DNA from 2 places in the Arthrobacter sp. UC242_113 genome. Region 1 is predicted to be linked to the other one. Evidence: predicted binding sites of a transcription regulator. Region 1 holds the regulator's gene; the other holds the start of a gene.
The links. Region 1 encodes LexA, which represses DNA repair genes until DNA is damaged. Its sites were predicted from a motif close to TCGAACANNTGTTCGA; they were not measured.
Positions count from the first base shown of each region.

Region 2: the regulator LexA is predicted to act here: its motif matches at 3,753-3,768, upstream of ACHMXB_RS07630 (DUF6504 family protein).

Region 1 is NZ_CP171968.1:764,827-772,176, reverse strand. It holds gene ACHMXB_RS03505 (MFS transporter) at 1-271, opposite strand, end outside; gene ACHMXB_RS03500 (SseB family protein) at 331-1,239, opposite strand; gene priA (bifunctional 1-(5-phosphoribosyl)-5-((5-phosphoribosylamino)methylideneamino)imidazole-4-carboxamide isomerase/phosphoribosylanthranilate isomerase PriA) at 1,249-1,995, opposite strand; partial or broken gene hisH (imidazole glycerol phosphate synthase subunit HisH) at 2,228-2,966, opposite strand; gene hisB (imidazoleglycerol-phosphate dehydratase HisB) at 2,963-3,589, opposite strand; gene ACHMXB_RS03480 (histidinol-phosphate transaminase) at 3,647-4,765, opposite strand; gene ACHMXB_RS03475 (LysM peptidoglycan-binding domain-containing protein) at 4,844-5,248, opposite strand; gene lexA (transcriptional repressor LexA) at 5,563-6,309, shown strand; gene ACHMXB_RS03465 (ATP-dependent DNA helicase) at 6,353-7,350, opposite strand, start outside.
Region 2 is NZ_CP171968.1:1,718,775-1,726,124, forward strand. It holds gene ACHMXB_RS07625 (DNA polymerase III subunit alpha) at 1-3,319, opposite strand, end outside; gene ACHMXB_RS07630 (DUF6504 family protein) at 3,316-3,681, opposite strand; gene ACHMXB_RS07635 (hypothetical protein) at 3,849-4,235, shown strand; gene ACHMXB_RS07640 (chorismate mutase) at 4,345-4,671, opposite strand; gene ACHMXB_RS07645 (VOC family protein) at 4,686-5,108, shown strand; gene ACHMXB_RS07650 (SOS response-associated peptidase) at 5,169-5,918, opposite strand; gene ACHMXB_RS07655 (mycoredoxin) at 6,021-6,278, shown strand; gene ACHMXB_RS07660 (hypothetical protein) at 6,343-6,588, opposite strand; gene ACHMXB_RS07665 (VOC family protein) at 6,750-7,112, shown strand; gene ACHMXB_RS07670 (biotin/lipoate A/B protein ligase family protein) at 7,182-7,350, opposite strand, start outside.

The DNA of each region.
Region 1 (7,350 bases):
CAGTTTCCGAAATCACGGAGGGTATCAGCGCCGTGCGCAGGCCCACCGTATCCACCCGGCGGCCGCGCCAAGGAGCGCCGAGCGCGATGCCGATGGTCATCACGGCCGCTGCCGTTCCCGCGGCCGCGTAGCCCTCACCGAGGGTAAGGACGATGTGCAGGGTCAGCAGGACGCCCGCCGCCGAATGGGGAATGCGGGCGATCATGCCGACCGCCAGGAGCCGGCGGATGGGCCGGACGGCCAGCAGCTCCCGGTACAGGCTGAAATTCACAGGTGGGTCCTCAGTTCCGCCGCCGGACAGCGCCGGAACGGACCCCACCGGGCCGGCGGCTACTGCGCGGCGCGCCTTAGCTTGACTTCCATCGAATCAACGCGCTCACCAAACAATACATTCCGGCTCCACTCGCTCTGGAGGCCGGCAACGAGGGACTGAACCGCGGCCGCATCGAGTCCGTCCGCCAGGTAGAGCACCACCCGCAGTTCCGGTCCGGATCCGCCGCCATCGACACGGCTGCCCGAGGCCGTGGTGGTGGCGACTCCCCCGCCGGGAAGGACCTCGAGTCCGCGGATGGCCGGCTGGCCTTCGGCTCCTGCGCGCAGTACAGCGGCCAGCTCGGTGTCCAGGTAGGCCGGCACCCACTGTTGCTGCTGCGCGAGGGCCCAGACGCCGGGGCGCCGGACCACGAAGGTCACTTCCGAGCCGGGGTCCACCACCAGCAGCTCGGCCCCCTCGGCGACGGCGGACAGGGCCGCCCTCGCGGCGTATACGGCCACCGGCCGCGCCTCGGGATGCCACGTAGCCAGCGCTTCCGCCGAAGTGAAGACCGGCATGGCGAGGCGGCCATCGGGAGCCTTGAGGGTCACCAGCGCCATGTCCGACTGCTTGTCGGCGTGCACGCCGTGCGCGCCCTCGGCTTCTTCCGCCAGTTGCGCCACCACGGGGACAAAGACGCGGGCACTGGCCAGCGAGGCAACCACCGCGGCCTCATCGCCGTCGCCGGCAACAAGAGAAGAGACGGCGGTGAGGTAGCCGGCATCGGCCGCACCGTCGTCGTCCTCGAAGTTGTGTATTTTGGCGTCTTCACCGGCGAGGCTGCGCCCGGCCCAGGGCTGACCGGCCGAATCCGCGGCGCCTCCCGCCCCGGCAAGGGCGGCCTCGATGTGACCCGGCAGCCGGCGCGCCGGGGGCAGATCCGCTGCCTGTCCGCCGTCCGCGGAGTTGCTCTGCTGCTCGGTCACGGCGGTGTCCTAGCGGCGGCCGGCCACGTCGAGGGCCTCGGGCAGGGTGAAGGCGTTGGCGTACAGGGCCTTGCCCACGATGGCACCTTCGACGCCGAGCGGCACCAGGGAGCGCAGGACCTTCAGGTCGTCAAGGCTGGAGATGCCGCCGGAGGCCACCACGGGCTTGCCGGTCTTCTCCACCATCTGTCGCAGCAGTTCGACGTTCGGCCCCTGCAGCGTCCCGTCCTTGGTCACGTCGGTGACGACGTAGCGGGCGCAGCCGGCCTCCTCTAGGCGGCCCAAAACGTCCCACAGGTCCCCGCCTTCCTTGGTCCAGCCGCGTCCGGCGAGGGTGGTTCCCCGGACGTCGAGGCCGACAGCGATCCGGTCACCGAAGCGGTCGATGGCCCGCGCGGTCCACTCCGGGTTCTCCAGGGCGGCGGTGCCGAGGTTCACCCGGGCCACGCCCAGGTCCAGCGCCTTCTCCAGGGATTCGTCGTCCCGAAGGCCGCCGGAGAGCTCGACCTTGATGTCCAGCCGGCCCACCACTTCGCGCAGCAGGTCCGCGTTCGAGCCGCGTCCGAAGGCAGCGTCCAGATCCACCAGGTGGACCCATTCGGCGCCCTGCTGCTGCCAGTTGAGCGCCGCCTCCAGGGGCGTTCCGTAGCTTGTTTCGCTGCCGGCCTCGCCCTGGACCAGGCGGACGGCCTGGCCGTTCACGACGTCGACGGCGGGAAGCAGTTCAAGTACCGGCAGCTCGTTTTGGCTGGTCATCAGGGGTCCTCAGTTCTGTAGGCGCTGGTTCCGGTGCGCGGCGACTTCTGCGGCGCACACGGCGGGTAGTGGGTTATTTGCCGGGAAGGGTCAGCACGTAGGCGGCCAGCAGCGACATGGCAGCCAGCACGTAGAAACCGATCTGGATCCAGAGCGGCTTGCGCTGCTGCCTGAAGGACAGGCCGCCGCCCACCAGGAGACCGGCCAGTCCCATCAGGACGACTGACCACATCTAGGCGTCCGCCGTCGGCCGGGAGTGCGGCGCGCGGAGCCCGTCGACCCAGTTTTTCAGCAGACGTGCGCCGGCATCCCCGGACTTCTCCGGGTGGAACTGGGTGGCGCAGAGGGGGGCCGTTTTCCACGGCGGCGATGAAGGGGCCACCGTGCTCGGACCACGTGACCAGGGGCGGCGCCATCCGGGGCTGGATCACGTCGAAGTCCCAGTTCTGTACGCCGTAGGAGTGCACAAAGTAGAACCGCTCGCCCTCGACGCCGTCGAAAAGCCTGGAGCCTTCCGGAACCTTGACGGTGTTCCACCCCATGTGCGGCACCACTTCGGCCGGGAGGAGTTCCACCTTTCCGGGCCACTCCCCCATGCCTTCGGCTTCGGTTCCGTGTTCGACGCCAGCTTCGAAGAGCACCTGCAGGCCGACGCAGATGCCGAGGACCGGACGTCCGCCGGCAACTCGGCGGCCGATCATCCGGATGCCGTCAACGGCCTTGAGTTCGCGCATGACCGTTTCGAACGCACCGACGCCGGGAACGACCAGCCCGTCGGCGTTCAGCACATCCTCGGGCTTGGAGCTCAGGATGACCTCCGCACCGGCACGCTCCAGGGCGCGAACGGCCGAACGGACGTTGCCGGAGCCGTAGTCCAGGACGGTGACGGTGGGTTTGCCCTCCGGGGATGCCGGCTTCAGCGTGGCCGACGGGTCGAGGATCGCGCCCTCGTGCAGTACTTTGCCGGTCACAGTGCTCCCTTGGTGGACGGAATGCCTTCGACGCGGGGATCCGGCTCGACGGCTGCGCGGAGGGCCCTGGCGAAGGCCTTGAACTGGGCTTCCACGATGTGGTGCGGGTCGCGGCCGGCGATGACGTTCATGTGCAGGCAGATGCCGGCGTGCAGCGTGATGGCCTCGAACACGTGCCGGGTCAGCGATCCCGTGAAGTGGCCGCCGATCAGGTGGTACTCCTGCCCGGCGGGCTCGCCGCCGTGGACAAGGTAGGGCCGGCCGGACACGTCGACGACGGCGTGCGCGAGGGCCTCGTCCAGGGGCACGGTGGCCTCACCGAAGCGGCGGATGCCCGCCTTGTTGCCCAGCGCGGTGCGCAGGACCTCGCCGAACGTGATGGCAACATCCTCGACGGTGTGGTGGACGTCGATGTGGGTGTCGCCGGTGGCCTTGACGGTCATGTCGATGAGTGAGTGCTTGCACAGCGCCGTCAGCATGTGGTCATAGAACGGGACCGACGTGCTGATATCCGACACTCCGGTGCCGTCGAGGTTGATCTCCACCAGTACGGAAGATTCGCTGGTGGCACGCTCCATGCGTGCAGTCCGGGCCTCGGCAGCCTTGATTCCGGTGTCGCTCATGGTGATAGATGTCCTTTGACGAAGGATGGGCGGACCTGACCTGGTCCATATCCAAGTTTAGGCCGGAAGTGCGGCCTGCCGGGCCAGGATGCTTTCCAGCGCTTCCAGGAAGGCTGTGGTTTCCGTCTCAGTACCGGCCGTGACCCGCAGGTGGCCGGCGATGCCGACGTCGCGGACGAGCACCCCTGCATCGAGTAGTCCCTGCCAGACCTCATGGGGGTTCTCCAGCCCGCCGAAGAAGACGTAGTTGGAATCGGACGCAGCGGGCCGCAGCCCCATCCGCGTCAGTTCAGCGACGATCCGGTCACGCTGCCGCTTGATGTCCTGGACATCGGCCATGAGCGCCTCGCGGTGCTGCAGCGCCGCGAGGGCGGTTGCCTGCGTGACGGCCGACAGGTGGTAGGGCAGGCGCACCAGCCGGAGGGCGTCGGTCACCTCCGGGGCAGCAGCCATGTAACCGACGCGGGCACCGGCAAGAGCGAACGCCTTGCTCATGGTCCGGGAGACGATGAGCCGCTCCCGGCCGGGCAGCAGGGTGAGGGCGCTGGGCGTGCCGTCGTGCGCAAACTCGTGGTAGGCCTCGTCCACGACGACAACCCCCTGACTGGCCTCGCCCGCCTCATAGACGGCTTCCACCACGTCCAGGCCCAGGCCAGTGCCGGTGGGGTTGTTGGGTGAGCACAGGAAGACGATGCTGGGCTGGAGTTCGCGCACCTGGTTTGCCGCGGACTCGGCGCTGAGGCCGTAGTCGTCGGCACGCTTGCCGGCGATGTAGGCGGTGTCCGTGCCGCTGGCGAGCAGCGGGTACATGGAGTAGGTCGGCGGGAAGCTCAGCAGCGAACGGCCCGGGCCGCCGAAGGCCTGGAGGATCTGCTGCAGGACCTCGTTGGAGCCGTTGGCTGCCCAGAGATTATCCGCGCTGAGCCCGTGGCCTAGGTATTCGGCCAGGGCTACGCGGAGTTCGGTGAATTCGCGGTCGGGGTACCGGTTGAGCACGGCGGCGGCCTCGGTTACGGCCGCGGTGATGGCCGCCCGCACGTCGGCGGGCACGCCATGCGTGTTCTCGTTGACGTTGAGCAGTATCGGGACATCAAGCTGGGGTGCGCCGTAGGGGGACAACCCCCTCAGGTTGGTCCGAAGGGGCAGTCGGTTCAGTCGCTCAAGCTGGTCATTCACTAGGACAGTTTAAGTAACCCGGAGGGCTGGCCGGAAACTGTGACGGTTCCGGCAACCGGGAACCGCGCAGCGTCACCCCTACTTATTGGGCACAAACAGCTGCTGGCCGGGCATGACTTTCCCGGCCTGGAGGTCATTGAGCTGGACAATGTCCGCAATGACGTCCCGGGGATCGCGGTCCGGGTCGACCTGTCCTGCGATGGCCCACAGCGATTCGCCGGGCTGCACCGTAACCGAAACCGTGGGCGTGACCGTCAGGCCACCGGGATTGTCTGCAGCCTTGGCAGGCGAGTTCAGGAGCCCGGTCAGGGACAGAATAACGGCGGCCAGCAGAACAAGCGGCAGGCCGATCAGGACAATGCGGCCACGCCGGGTGAGGCGGAGCCGTGGCGGCTTGCCGGGCCGGGTCGGGGCAGATGAACGGGGCCCTGCCGCTGAATAGGACCTTACCGTTGAAGTTGGTGCTGCTGTTGAAGCTGACATGGCGTGAGCCCTCCTGGACCAAGTTGTGCTGCCTCGTACTCGTATTCGAACAGACAGTTCGAACACCGGACTGCCAAGTGGCCCTCACTAGAACACATGTTCGAACTTTGCTTTTTCTAGTTTTAGCACCTATCGACGAATTAAGTCGAGACTCGCTAGAACAAATGTTTGAAAAAGCACTATGGCTGGCCTACGTTGGAAATCACAGAACAACCACATCTGCAGTTGATCAGCAGGGTCTGACATTTTCAGGCCGGAAGTTCCCGGCCACTGCAGCTACCGCGGCCGGGAGGAATGGAAAGGCGTTGGCGAACATGGCAGCACAGGCCTCTGACGGCAAGGCTCCCCAGCGCAGCCCGCGGTCTCAGCGGACCCCCAAGGGACTCACCGTCCGGCAGAAAAAGATCCTGGAAACCATCCAGCGCTCGGTCAACGACAACGGCTACCCGCCGTCAATGCGGGAAATCGGGGACACCGTCGGCCTGGCCAGCCTGTCCAGCGTGACCCATCAGCTCTCGCAGCTGGAAAAGCTTGGCTACCTCCGCCGCGACCCCAAGCGGCCGCGCGCTATGGAGGTCCTGATGCCGCTCACTCTGGATGCAGGGACGGCAAAGAGCGGCGGCGCGGACAAGGCCCCCGCCCTGGGCACCGCAGTCGCGTCCGTGTCCGAACTGCCCAGCGCAATGGACACCGCAATGGTGCCACTGGTGGGCCGGATCGCCGCCGGCGGCCCGATCCTCGCGGACCAGATGGTGGAGGACCTGATGCCGCTGCCACGCCAGCTGGTGGGCCACGGCGAACTGTTTATGCTCAAGGTTGCCGGCGACTCCATGGTGGACGCCGCCATCTGCGACGGAGACTGGGTGGTGGTCCGGCGGCAAAGTGACGCGGTCAACGGCGACATCGTCGCGGCGCTGCTCGACGACGAAGCGACCGTCAAGACATTCCGGCAGCGCGACGGGCACACATGGCTGCTTCCGCAGAACACGCAGTACGAACCCATCCTCGGCGACCACGCCGTTGTCATGGGCAAGGTGGTCTCCGTACTCCGCTCGCTGTAGCCGCTGGAACTTCGGCCCCGGGCTGTTATAGCCCGGGGCTTCCTTACGCCTGTGCGCCGGCGAGCCGTTCGAGTGCTGCGACGGCGGTCTTCTTGTCGGTCGTCGGCCAGAACGGCGGCAGGGCGGCCCGCAGGAACCCGCCATAGCGTTCCGTGGACAGCCGGGAATCCAGCACCGCCACCACGCCCTTGTCATTCGTGGACCGGATGAGCCGTCCCGCCCCCTGGGCCAGCCTGATGGCCGCATGCGTGGCGGACACGGACATGAAACCGTTGCCGCCGGCCTGGGCAACGGCCCGGGACCGCGCGGTCATCAGGGGGTCGTCCGGGCGCGGGAAGGGGATCCTGTCGATGACCACCAGGCGGCATGATCCGCCCGGCACGTCGACGCCCTGCCAGAGTGACATCGTGCCGAACAGGCACGTATCGGGCTCGTCGGCGAACTGCTTCACCAGTGCCGTCATGGTGGATTCGCCCTGGCAGAGAATGCTGACATCCAGCCGCGTGCGCAGGGCGTCCGCCGCTTCCTCGGCGGCCCGCCGGGAGGAGAACAGGCAGAGCGCTCCCCCGCCCGAGGCGCGGATGAGGGACTCGAGTTCGTCCAGCGCCTCAGGCGAAGTGCCGCGGCCCGGTTTCGGCAAGTGCCCTGCCACGTAAAGGATGCCCTGCCGGGGGTAGTCGAAGGGCGAACCCACGTCGACGCCGGTCCAGCTCGGTGCACCGTCCCCGACCAGGCCCAGTCCGCCTGCGGCGGGTTCGAAGGCAGAGCCGATGGCCAGTGTGGCCGACGTCAGCACCACGGTATGGCCGGCGAACAGGCCTTCCCGGAGCCTGCCTGCGACGCTCAGCGGGGCGATGTTGACCAGAGCCGGGGCAGTCTCGTCCGGCGCCGAGTATCCCTGCTGGGGATCAAACGTGCTGTTCCGGGAGAACCAGACCACTTCGCGGTTTTCGCGCGCCGCAATCAAACGTTCGCAAAGCTCCAGGATCACCAGCAGGCGGGAGCGCGCGAGCTGCCGCCCGCCGTCGGCCGTTGTGTTGC
Region 2 (7,350 bases), 950 kb from region 1:
CCTCATGGAAGAACACGGAATCCACGCACCCGGTGCCGTCGTCGATGCTGATGAACACCACACGCCTGCCGCCGCGCATGGGCGGGGTCTGGGTGGCGATCCTCACTCCGGCCACCAGCACCTCCGTGCCATTGCGCAGTTCCAGCAACCTGTCCGCAGTGGTGACGCCAAGTTTGTCCAGGAGCGGCCGGTGGCTGGACATCAGGTGTTCGCTGACGTCAACCGCCATCAGGTCGAGTTCCGCCCGGACGTTCTCCACTGTGGTGGGCTCAGGAAGCCCGGGCTTGACGTTCCGCAGCTCGACATCCCCCAGGGGCAGCGCGAGTTGTCCCTCGATGACCTCGGCGCCTTTCTTTGCCGGCTTGCACTGCAGGCTTTGCAGGTGGTGGACAAGGTCTGCCCGGTTGGCTGTCCCGCCGGATTCCCGGTGCAGCATGTCAAAGGCACCGAGTTGGGCGAGCCGCTTGATGCTGGGTTTACTCAGCCTGGAGCGTGCCCGCAGATCCGCCAGTGAGTCATAGGGCTGGCCTGCAACGATCCTTTTCAGTTCAGTACCGGACAGCCCAAAGATGCCGTTGAGGCTCAGCCGGATGCCCAGCTTTCCCTGGTCCGGGCCCTCCGCGACACGCTCCACCCGGTATTCCGCCGCGCTGCGGTTGATGTCCAGCGGAAGGATGGGGATGCCCATGCGCCGTGCCTCGGCCACAAGGAGTCGCTTGGGGTACATGCCGGGATCGTGCTCCCACAGGCCCGCGAGGAAGGCCTCTGGATGGTGGGCCTTCAGCCACGCTGACTGGTAGGTGGGCACGGCAAAGGCGGCGCCGTGGGCTTTGCAGAACCCGAAGCTGGCGAACGATTTCAGGGTGCCCCAGACCTTGTCCACCACCTCCGGCGAATACTTCCTGGCCTTTGCCTCACGGCGGAAAAACTCCTCCACCTGGCCCTCCTTGACCTCGTCGCTCAGCGCCCGGCGGAACTCGTCGGCTTTCGCCAGCCCGCAGCCGGTCATCACATCAAAGGTCCTCAGGATCTGCTCGTGGAAGACCGTCACCCCGTGGGTTTCCTTCAGTACCGGCATCAGGTCCGGGTGTGGGTAGGTCTCCGGAGCGAAGCCGTGCCGGTGTTCAAGGAAGGGCCGGACCATGTCGGATTTCATGGGACCGGGGCGGAACAGTGAGATGTCGATGATGAGGTCGTTGAACTCGCGCGGGGCCATCTTCCCCACCAGTTCCCGCTGGCCCGGAGATTCGATCTGGAAGCATCCCAGCGTGTGGGTGCTTCTGATCAGCTCATACGTCGGCTCATCATCAAGAGGAACTGCGTTGAGGTCGATCAGGCCATCCTCGGCGATGTAGTCCGGCCCGCAGCCACCAGGCCCAGCGGGATGGGCTCCGGCCGCCACCACTTCAGCCTTGGAGGGGTGGATCCGGATGATCTCCCGCACGGCAAAGGCCATGGCACTTTGCATCCTGACACCAAGGACATCCAGCTTCAGCATGCCCATGGGGTCCATGTCGTGTTTGTCGAACTGGCTCATGGGCAGGCCAAGGCCGCTGGGCTGGACGGGAGTACGGTCCAGCAGTGAGGCATCTCCGAGGATCACCCCGCAGGGGTGCATGGAGATGTGGCGGGGAAGGCGGTCCAGCCGTTCGGTGAGGTCCACCAGCAGGTCCAGCTGCTGGTTCTCAGAGAAGTTTCGCTGTTCCACCCGTCCGGCGAATTCGCGGAGTTCCGGTTTTTCCTCCAGAGCTTCCCGGAACTTCCGTGCCGAAAAGCGCCACAGCTGTTTGGCAATCTCGCCGACATCGCCGTCGTCCATCCCCAAAGCCATGCCGGCGTCCCGCACCGCACCGCGAGCGCGGTAGCCGTTCTGCATGCTCATCAGCGTGACGCGCTGGGAGCCGAACCGGTCAAAGATCTTCCGGTAGACGTTGTGCCGCTCCGCGCTTTCCACATCAATGTCGATATCAGGCAGCGTGGACCGGTCCCCGGAGAGGAACCGTTCGAAGATCAGGTCATGCTGGAGGGGGTTCACCTGGCTGATGTCGATCAAATAGTTGACCAGGCTGGAAGCACCCGATCCCCGTGCTGCAGCCCTCACATTCATGTCCAGGATCATCCGGGAAACCTCGGCTACGGTGAGGAAGTAGGAGGCAAAGCCGAGGCGGGCAATGATCTTCAGCTCATGCTGCAGCCTGGCGCGCATGTCTGCTTCCGCCTTACCGGAGATGCCGGGGAATCGCCGCGCAATTCCGGCCTCGCAGCGCTGGGCCAGTTCTGCCAGCGGGTCCCCTTCAATGCCGATGACGGCGGCCTCGGGCACCACCGGCTGCTTCCAGCCCATGTCGGACACGGGATCCATGCGGCAACGGTCCGCAAGCGCCTCAGTCTGTGCGAGCAGCACCTGGAGATCGGCGGCACCGTAGCCGGCGGCATGGATGATTTCCTTGCCCAGCTCCACCATTTGGTCCGGGGTTTTCAGCCAGCCCTGCCCGTTGGGCTGGAGCAGCGGGGCAGAGGAGAGTTCCGGAAGCGACTTCAGCGTACGGGCCGAATCCAGGACGTCGGCGGTGGCAGCCCCGTCCTCCTCGCAGTAACGGACTGCGTTGGTGAGCACGGCCGGCACGCCATACTCCTGTGCCAGCTTGAGCATGCGGACCGCGTGGGCCGTGCTTAAGGGTTCACCCGGCGCGCTGAGGTGGGTGACGATCTCTGCCCCGACGCTTCCGGCGGGCATGGCGTCCAGCCAGCCCTTGAAAAGGGTGCGGGGCCGGAGGTACCGCCGCCCGCCCAGGGCCAGGCCGACGTCGGAATCCGGGCCCAGCAGCACGGTCAGCACCGGCTTGAGGGTTTCCGGGTCCAGGACGCGTGAAGCGAGCTCAGCCCTGGTGATGGCAACTGGCACCGTTCCCCCGGCCTTGCCCGTGGTGCGGGCGTGTGCGTCGGAGATCAGCCGGCACAGTGCCTTGTACCCCGCACCGTTGTTGTGGCCGTGCGCCAACACTACGACCCGCCCGGTGACTCGTTCCGCCGAAAACCGGGTTTTGGAAAACCGGGCCCCAGCCATCTGCGAATCAGGCATCCCGACCTCATGGTCCGCCTCGTCGGCGAACACTGACAGATCCACGCCGATCACCGGGTCAATCCCGGCAGCCATGCATGCCTTGAGGTGTTTTACGGAGCCGTAGAGGCCGTCCCGGTCCGTGCACCCAAGGGCGGTTGCTCCCTGGGCCGCTGCTGCCTGGGCAAGTTCTTCCGGCCAGGAGACACCGTAGTGGGCGCTGAAGGCGGTGGAAACGTGTAGGTGAGTGAAGCTCATGCTGATTTGTGCTGGGGTACGTCTTTGGGCCGGAGGGCGTCGTGGATCCGGAGCAGCCGCCAGCGTCCGCTGCCGGTATGCCGCACCAGGTCAAGCGTCAAAAGCTCAGATGGGTCTGCAGCCGGATTTTCCGGCGGGCTGCTTCGGCCGGCAGGCAGGACCTGCACGCGCCAGATCTCATGGTCCACAAGCCCGGGCCCGCTTCCCAGCGGGGCACGCCGTTCTTCCGCCCACCACTGGCGGCGTTCGTACCAGCGCATGGGGTCAGCGCAGACCCGGTATTCCCTGCCGCCCCAGCGAAGCTCCGCCGGCTCACCGGTAGGTGCGCAGACGACGTCAACAGACTCGCTGAACGTTCCCATGGGTGCCTCCGGATACCATCTCATCCTGCAGAAATACGCAGTCATTCAATGCAGTCATTCACTGCAGTCATTCGAATATGTATTCGAATAGTTCCAGTCTACGCCGCGCCTGGGACAAAACCTAGATGGGTGTGGACGGACGGCGGCTCACAGGGCAGGATGGTCCCATGAGTTCCAATGACGCGCTCCTGAAGCAGGTAAGCATCGCCGCCAAAGAAAGCACATTGGTGGCCAAGTTCGATATCGACGGCAACATTCCAGCATCGGGCGCCTTTGTTGTGGGGCTCGTGGCTGCCACTCCGGATTATTCTCATCAACGGAGGCTGGGTATCGAGTTCATGAACGGCGAGGCGGTTTCGATCTACTCCTTCAGCCATGACGGCACGGAGGAGAACTTCGACCTCAGCAGCGTTGAGCATTCGGGCAACACCATCACGGGCAACTTCCCCATGAGCACAGTGCTGGGGCTGGACAAGAGCCACCTTATGTCCGCGTTCAGCGAGGCCGACGGGCGGGAATTCCAGTCCGGCGTGCCTGTCGAGGAGAAGCTCTAGAGGGTCAGTGCCCCCGCGAGCGGCGCCGGGCGGCAGCCCGGATCAGCCGGCCCCGCGCCCCGGCGCGCCTGTCAGCTGACGGAACCTGTCCGCAGCCGGTGGCAACAGCTCAGCCGTTGTCGTTGTGGATTTTCATTTCAAGCTCGATGAACTTCGAGATCATGGCCCGGTACGTGGTTTCCACGATGTCCGGGTCTATTTCTTTTTTCTCGGCAGCCAGGCGCACATGCTCGATGACCCGCTCCACGCGTCCCGGCGCCCGCACTTCGGCGTCGTCACCCTTCAGGGTTCCCGCGATGCGGATCAGGCGCTCGCGGCGGGCGATCAGCGTGACGATCTGCTCGTCCACCTCGTCCACAGCAACCCGCACGGCGGCGAGCTGTTCCCGGTCAGCCTGGGCGTTTTTCTCGTCTCCGTGATTTGTGGGCATGATCATGACAGTATCGAACCATGCAGCCCAGAGTCGATTTTATTTCATTGGGAGTGCGCAGCGTGGCCGCCTCCCGGCGCTTCTACGTGGACGGCCTGGGCTGGCCGGTCCACCGTGAGGTTCCCGACGAGGTGGTCTTTATCCAGGCCAACCACGGCCTGATTCTTTCCCTGTGGGATGCCGGGCAGATGCGGGCCGAGGCCGCCGTTGATGCTCCCGCCGCAGTCCCCTGCATTACGCTCAGCCACAACGTCGGCAGCGCCGAGCAGGTAGACCAGGTAATCGCTCAGGCAGAGTCGGCCGGTGCGGCCGTCATCGCCCCTCCCAAGACGCAACCCTGGGGCGGCTATACCGGATACTTCGCCGATCCGGACGGCTTCCGCTGGGAAATTGCCTTCAACCCCACGTGGACAGTGGACGACGGCGGCCAGGTCACCGTCTGATTGCAGGCTCGGCTCTGATTCCGGCAAGGTCCGCTAGCCCGGAACCATTGAAAGTCAGCCTCAGAAAAGTGCCTCCACGGGCTCGATGAGCTCCGGGGAGTTGTTGCGGACGTTGCCCACAGCCTTGCCCACGGAATCCACCCGCCAGCCGGCGGCAACGTCCTTCACCCCGGAACGGACGAGGTCCACCAGGCCGGCAGCGTCGTCAACCTGCGGGTCAAGCCAGGCCGCCATGGTGTCGCGGCTCATCGGCAGCGGGACACGGTCGTGGAGGGCGGTGAGTTCGGCGAACACCGTGCCTTCAGTTCCCGCCGGCGGCGAGTCCGCCGTCATGATCGACATGGAGAGCATCCACTGCGCGGGTTCGCCCGGCGGCACAGACGGGTCCTTCCACCACTCGTACAGTCCGGCGAAGGCCATGGCCGCCTCATCCCGGGGGTGGACGTAATAGGGCTGCTTGCTGCGGCCCTCCCCCTGCTTCCATTCGTAGTAGCCGTCCGCCGGGACCGCGCAGCGCCTCGACTGCACGGCTTTCCGGAACGCCGGCTTCTCCAGGACCGACTCGCTCCTGGCATTGATCATCTTCGCGCCGATGGCCGGGCTTTTCGCCCAGGACGGCACCAGGCCCCAGCGTGCGACATGCAGCTGGCGGACCGTGGCGCCGTCGATAAGCCGTTCCAGGACGATGGGCGCGCCGTCCGTGGGTGCCACGTTCCACGACGGCGGGATTTCGGTTTCGTTCTCAAGCTCGGCGTCGAATTCGGCCAGCAGATCCCCCACTGCCCGGGCCATGACGTAACGTCCACACATGGCACCAGCATGCCATTGCAACAGAGGCTGGGGAATACCGGTGCCCGGGTTACGGTTGTGGGGAAGGAAACCGACAGGACCATATCAATCCGAGGAGAGCCCGTGGACTTTACCCCCGAAGACGGCACCATCACCATGTTCTCGACCACCTGGTGCGGCTACTGCAACCGGCTGAAGAAGCAGCTGGACGCCCAGGGCATCGGCTACACAGAGATCAACATCGAAGAGGTCGACGGCACGGCCGAGCTCGTGGAGCAGATCAACGGCGGCAACCGCACCGTCCCCACCGTCCTCTTCCCGGACGGCACCGCTGCCACGAACCCGTCGGCAGCCGAGGTCAAGAGCAGGCTCGCCGCGTAGGGCTGACGCCACAACCAAGATTCACCAGTAAAGGCACCGGAATCCGGTGCCTTTACTGTTTCGTTCAGACTTTTTCGTCGATCCGGTCCTGCACCGGCCTCCGGGCGTGAGCTCCCGTGCGGCGGGGCTCCTTGCGGCGGGCCAGGAAGGCCCACAGCCTGGTGTCGTCCGCGTGGGTCCGGGGTTCCGGACGGTCCACAGGATTCCCGGGCGCAGCTTCCGGCGGCGCCGGTTCCCGGTGCACCTCAGGCTTCCGGAGGGCATCCTTCCGGGTGTCCCAGCCGAAATCCGCCCGCGATGAATAGCACATCACCGACCTCCTTTTTCAGCGGCTGTTCCTTAATCGTCCTCTCCTGAGCGTTTGAAATCGACAGGTCTGGGTACGAAAAATCCCGGGCGGGCCCCGCCCCCGGCGACGGCCAGTCCAGCGCGTTACAGATCGAGCTCCTTCCCGCGTTCCAAAGGATTGCTGTGAGTCCCGTTTCCCCGCAGATCGGCACCGTCTTTGTCCCCGTCAGCGATATCGAGGAAGCCCGCGACTGGTATTGCGGCATGCTGGGCGTGCCCGCCGATGACAAGGTCCTCCTGGACCATCTGTACATACTCCCCATGGAGGGGGCCGGCCTTGTCCTGGACAGCAAGATCTACTCCCCCGGCGCTGTCTTCCAGGTTCCTGCGTTCCACTTCAACACCGCCGACATCCATGCGGCGCACGCCTTCATGAAAACCCGGGGCGTGGAACTCACCGAAGTCAACGATGACCAGTGGTTCAACTTCCGGGACCCGGACGGAAACGTCCTCATGATCTGCCAGATCCCCCCGGCCACCGAGTGACCCGGACACCGAATAGACTGCTCGGGAACAAACCCGGAACAAACCCGGCACCGCCGGCAGGGTGCAGCGCTAGGCGCGAAGACTGCTGAAGTCCGCCTGCCCCAGCGTGGCGTACTCCGCGTAGGTGCGGACCACCGCGTCCTCGATGGCCTGCACGTCAAGGCCGGGCACAAGGTCGTTGGCCGCGCCGGCGGTCGCGGGATCCCAATCCAACCCCAGGGCCTCGTAGCTGGCCGTC